2 linked regions of the Cohnella herbarum genome follow. The protein of the gene in region 2 interacts with the protein of the main gene of each other region in a pairwise test. Links are inferred from orthologs where the notes say so. Each region holds a gene or a part of one and is shown on either strand. Other genes may lie near its edges.

Evidence for each region.
Region 1: the proteins of dnaB (region 2) and HH215_RS13705 interact in binary tests that used the Bacillus subtilis proteins (3 or more experiments, as listed by UniProt). The link is inferred for Cohnella herbarum from one-to-one orthologs.

Annotation. Positions count from the first base shown.
Region 1 is NZ_CP051680.1:3,098,955-3,101,855, reverse strand. Bases 1-2,865 are described here. They hold HH215_RS13705 (ATP-binding protein), read left to right. Parts: upstream 1-891; coding sequence 892-1,839; downstream 1,840-2,865. Other genes in these bases: HH215_RS13700 (sulfate ABC transporter substrate-binding protein), read left to right, coding at 2,481-2,865; HH215_RS13710 (DnaD domain protein), read left to right, coding at 1-736. Also shown: more of HH215_RS13700, read left to right, coding at 2,866-2,901. UniProt on the Bacillus subtilis protein: Helps load the DnaC replicative helicase onto single-stranded (ss)DNA and simulates the helicase activity; in the presence of DnaB more helicase activity is seen.
Region 2 is NZ_CP051680.1:5,364,114-5,367,028, reverse strand. Bases 37-2,915 are described here. They hold dnaB (replicative DNA helicase), read left to right. Parts: upstream 37-727; coding sequence 728-2,104; downstream 2,105-2,915. Other genes in these bases: HH215_RS22840 (adenylosuccinate synthase), read left to right, coding at 2,284-2,915; rplI (50S ribosomal protein L9), read left to right, coding at 280-723; HH215_RS22855 (DHH family phosphoesterase), read left to right, coding at 37-283. Outside these bases: more of HH215_RS22855, read left to right, coding at 1-36. UniProt on the Bacillus subtilis protein: The main replicative DNA helicase, it participates in initiation and elongation during chromosome replication. Travels ahead of the DNA replisome, separating dsDNA into templates for DNA synthesis.

The DNA of each region.
Region 1 (2,901 bases), 2.3 Mb from region 2 along the record:
TTTGGAAGTTCCCGAAATTTGCCGCCTTCTCGATGAGGACGGGATCTTTCATCCCGACGGGACGTTAAATTGGGACGAGCTTCAGAACCGGGCGAATCTGATGTATCGCCAAGATCGGAAGCGAGACGAAGAGCGCGAACGTTACTTGTCCCGCGGGGAGGAACGCAAGCCTTCCGACGCTGGCGAAACGGGGCAGGTAAGCTCCGAATTGCAGCTGGAAATCCCGAAACGGTTTCAGACGGACGTCTCCGTCGAACGCTATAACGAGATGCTTCTGCGGGAACCCTACACGAGGATGCTCGAACGCTATTTTCCGGGGGCCGTTCCGGATGCTTTCGTCGGGATTTTCGAGCGGATAGATATCAATTACAAGCTGCCCGAGCCTGTCATTAACGTTCTTATTCATTACGTCTTTTCTATGGGGCATGCCCAGCGCTTAACGAAATCTTTCGTCGATTCCATAGCATCCAACATGTTGGCCAAGGGGATCGACACGTTGGATAGGGCGGTTCAATACATACGCGAGCAAGAAAAACTGAATGCTGCGTTGGAACGAAAGCGTCGGGGCGAAGAGCCTGCGCGCGCGGGCGGGAATTCATTCGGCTCGCAAGGACGGAATACGCGGAGAAAACCCGCCATGTCGGTCGTTAAGGATACCGGACCGACTCAACAGGTCACGCCGGAAGAGTTAGAGAAAATGCTTGAGCTTGCTAGGGAGCTCAAGGGGAAAAGCTAATTCGCCGATGATGCGGATGAGCCGAACGACCAAGCCTAAACGGCTATCGTCGGTTTAGACGGCGAAGGAACGTTTATGACGGAGGTACTTCAGAAAAGAATGGTGCCACGGCGGCATGTTTGTCTGAATGACTAAACAAAAAGGGGGAACGGGAAATGGAATCTTTGGGAGAGGCGCTCCGCCGCATGCCAAGCTTGCAGCGTGGCAACGCGGAACAAATCGCGAATCAGGTACTCAACGACCCGCTCGTACTAAAGCTGCGTTCCCGTTATCCCGAACTGGACGAAACGGTGCTGCGCTCTAACTTAAACCGGTTATATCAGATGACTACCGAATATCGGGCTTGCAAGGAATGTCCGGGACTTGCCAAGTGCCCGAACGATATGCAAGGCCATTCTACTGGAATCAATTGCGTTGAAATCAACGGACGTTGGCAAATCAACGATTACAAAACCGCTTGCTCCAAATGGACGGCCAACGAGCAGCAGGAGCAGATTCGTCGCAGGATTACGAGCTTCTACGTCGATGAAACCGTATTGGGAGAACATTACGACGAAGCGGAAATGATAAAGCTCGACGCCAATCGGATTCTTGCCGTTAATAAATTGCAGAATTACGTCAGCACGACGATTAATCAAGGCTTACAGAAGCAAGGGTTATACTTAAACGGAGACTTCGGCACGGGCAAAACCTACTTGGCAGGTTACTTGCTTCAGAGGCTAGCGAAGGAAGGCTTCTCGGGCGTAATCGTGTACATGCCGGAGTTCGTTGAGGATGCCAAAGCGCTCATGTTCGAGCCGCAAAAGCTCAAAGAAACGATTACGCTTATGAAGGACGCCGACCTTCTCGTCTTCGACGATATCGGCGCCGAGAATTTGACCCCGTGGGTCAGAGATCACGTGCTCGGAGCGATACTGAATCATCGGATGAATCGCAAGCCGACCTTCTACACGTCGAACCACGACCTTGACGACTTGGAGAGGCATTTCAGCTTCACGCACAAGGAAGGCGAAGAAATGCACAAAGGTCAGCGGCTGATGGATCGCGTGCGTCCTTTCGTCGACGTGATCCATGTTAGAGGCAGGAATCATCGGGGATCGTGATCCCTTCAATACGGGACTAATTCAGGCAACAACTCTCGAATTCGAGGGTTGTTTTTTTATGCGACAGGACCATAGACTAATTTCCACGGTTAGCTTGCTGCCAGCGGCTTGTAAGGGCTCAGTAATTGGAAGGAAGATAGGCGGAAAATCCGCAGGAGGACTCACTAAAAGGGAAATAGGCGGAAATTCCGTCTAACTTGGGCGTAGGTAGGCTTGCAAGCAGAAAAATAGACGGAAAATCCGTCTAACTCTGTCGCGGGTGGGCTCACTAGCAGGGAAATAGGCGGAAAATCTGTCTAACTCAATCACGAGTCGGCTGTCTAACAGGAAAATAGGCGGGAAAATCAGTCTAACTCGGTCGCGGGTGGGCTCATTAACAGGAAGATAAGCGGATAATCCGTCTATGTCGGGAGTAGCCTTAATATCTGAATCATAATAAAGGATTTATCAATTTTTTTTATAGCAGTTATTGACAGCTAGCAAGATCACCTGTTATCATTGCTCCATTACCAACTAAACAGGTAGGAATTATAAAACGGGTAGGAATTGTAAGCTTGTATGACTGGCTACCGGAATGGCCATCCGGTGCTTGCGCAAATCGCTGTATCCATTCATTAATCGAATAATAGGGGTGCATGAAAATGAAAACATTTAAAAACCTCAAGCTGGTCTTAATAGCGGTATTAATCATTACGGTATTGTCGGCATGCGGATCTAATAAAAATAATGAATCCTCTGCAACCGCAAGCGGTTCCGAATCTAGTCCGAGCGCGGCAGCGAGCGGATCGGGGGAAACTCCGAAAGACATCGAGTTGCTTAACGTCTCCTACGACCCGACTAGGGAGCTGTACGAGGAATTCAATAAAAGCTTCGCGGAGTATTGGAAACAAAAAACGGGCGGGAAAATTACGATCAAGCAATCGCACGGCGGTTCAGGCAAGCAAGCCCGCGCGGTTATCGACGGGTTGCAAGCGGACGTCGTCACTTTGGCGCTTGGATACGATATCGATGCCATAGCGGAAACGGGCGCGCTAAAAACGGATTGGCAACAATCTTTCGAGC
Region 2 (2,915 bases):
CAAGCAAGTGCAGCAACTGCTGATCGCGCAAGCGGCGGATACGTTGCTGAACATGACGGGAATTAAAGCTTCGTTCGTTATCGGATTGAGGCAGGACGGCCTTGTCGGGGTCAGCGCCAGATCGCTCGGCCAGATTAACGTCCAGATCGTAATGGAGCGGCTAGGCGGAGGCGGACATTTCACGAACGCGGCCGCACAGCTTCAAGGTTCGGTAACGGAAGTATTAGCGAAATTAAAACACGTTTTACAAGAACTCGAGAAGGAAGAGGGGTTATTCGAATGAAAGTAATTTTCTTGCAAGACGTTAAGGGTCAGGGGAAGAAGGGCGAGGTTAAAGAGGTGTCCGAAGGGTACGCGCGCAATTTTCTATTGCCTAAGGGCGTCGTTCAGCTAGCGACCGAGGGAGCGAAGAAGACGTTGAATCAACAAACGGCTTCCGCGCTGAAGAAGAAGGAAAACGAGAAAAACGAATTCAAGGCTCTGGCGGATCGCCTGTCCGAGATGACGGTTGTCATAAAAGCAAAAGCCGGAGAAGGCGGACGTCTATTCGGTGCCATTACGAGCAAACAAATCGCGGAAGCGTTGGAATTGCAAAAAGTATCGATCGACAAACGCAAGATCGAGCTTGACGATCCGATCCGGGTGCTCGGCGTAACGAAAGTAACCGTAAAATTGTATCCGGACGTAAAGGGCACGCTAAACGTACAAGTCGTGGAGGAATAGTCCGATGAACGGAAGCGGGGATCAGCAGCTGCTGTACGATCGCATACCGCCTCAGAATCTTGAGGCGGAGCAAGCCGTTCTCGGCGCTATTCTGCTGGAGTCCGAAGCGCTAATCGCTTCCATGGAACGCCTGAAGGCCGAGGACTTCTATAGCGTCTCCCATCAACGCATCTTCGACGCGATGGTGGCTCTTAACGACGATAATCAGCCGATCGACCTCGTTACCTTGACCGCTCGCCTTCAAGATTTGGGGCAGATGGACGAGGTCGGCGGGGTCATGTATTTGGCTAAGCTGGCAAATTCGGTTCCAACCGCGGCCAACGTGGAATACTATGCTCAGATCGTGGAAGAGAAGTCCATTCTGAGACGGCTGATCCGCACCGCCACGCAAATCGTCTCTAACGGTTACGCGACGGAAGACGACGTAGGCGTTCTGCTTAACGACGCCGAAGCGCGGATCATGGAAATCTCCAGCCGGCGTTCCGCGACCGGGTTCATCAGCATCCGCGACGTGCTTATGGAAGTGTTCGAGAAGGTTGAATTCCTCTATAACCATAAAGGCGGAGTGTCGGGAATCCCTTCCGGGTTCATCGATCTGGATAAAATGACGAACGGGTTTCAGCGCAGCGACTTGATTATCGTAGCGGCGCGGCCTTCGGTCGGTAAGACGGCCTTCGCTTTGAACGTCGCCCAGAACGTAGCGGTTCGCGCTTCGGAGACGGTTGCCATCTTCAGCTTGGAGATGTCGGCGCCTCAACTCGTTCAACGTATCGTCTGCGCGGAGTCCAACGTGGACGCGACGCGGATGCGGACGGGACATCTGGAAGGCGATGATTGGGAGAAGCTGTCGATGGCGATCGGTGCGCTGTCCGAGGCTCAAATCTATATCGACGATACTCCCGGTATTACCGTGTCCGATATTCGGGCCAAATGCCGCCGGCTCAAGAAAGAGAAAGGGCTAGGGATGATCCTCATCGATTACCTTCAGCTCATCCAAGGGCGGGGCAAAGCGGGCGAGAACCGTCAACAGGAAGTATCGGAAATTTCCCGTACTTTGAAACAGATCGCCCGCGAACTGGAAGTTCCGGTTATCGCGCTCTCGCAGCTCTCGCGGGGCGTCGAGCAGCGGCAGGACAAGCGTCCGATGATGTCGGATCTTCGGGAATCCGGATCGATCGAGCAAGATGCCGATATCGTTGCTTTCTTATATCGGGATGACTACTACGATAAGGAATCGGAGAAGAAGAATATTATCGAGATCATTATCGCCAAGCAACGGAACGGTCCCGTCGGCACGGTCGAGCTCGTGTTCTTGAAAAATTTTAACAAATTCGTCAGTCTTGATCGATCTCACGGCGAAGCCTATGCGGGCAGCGCATAAACCGACAAAGTTAGGCTGAATTCCGAACGATAATATAGGCGGTCGCGGGATTGTTCGTTTTTCCGTTGACTTCCCCGGGTACAGTTGCTACACTATTCATGCTGCCTGATCGCGAGTCATGCGATTTCGGGTGGCATTATCATGCCGGCGTGGAGAACACCCCGGGTGGAGGGATTGCATTGTCAACAGTCGTTGTTGTAGGTACGCAATGGGGAGACGAAGGCAAAGGAAAGATTACGGATTTCCTAGCGGAGAAGGCCGATGTGGTCGCTCGTTATCAAGGCGGTAATAACGCCGGACATACGATCCTTATAGAGAATAAAAAGTACAAATTGACGATGGTACCTTCAGGCATATTCAATCAGAATAAATTATGCGTCATCGGCAACGGAATGGTTATTAATCCCGGTGCGTTGGTGGAAGAAATTCAATATATTCGCGACAACGGATTTTCTACCGACAATCTGAAAATCAGCGATCGCGCTCACGTTATTATGCCGTATCACCTTGTGCTGGACGCTCTGGAAGAAGACCGCAAAGCGGACAACAAAATCGGAACGACCCGTAAAGGGATCGGGCCTTGTTATATGGATAAAGCCGCTCGCAACGGAATTCGCATCGCCGACCTGATGGTTGCCGAAGCGTTCGAAGAGAAAGCGCGCGCGATTATCGCGGATAAGAACCAAGTCATTACCCAGATGTATAACGGAGAAGCTCTGGATGCGGATAGCATCATCCAGGACTATCTGGCGCTCGCGGAACAATTGCGTCCGTTCGTCACCGACACGTCGGTTATTCTGAATGATGCGAT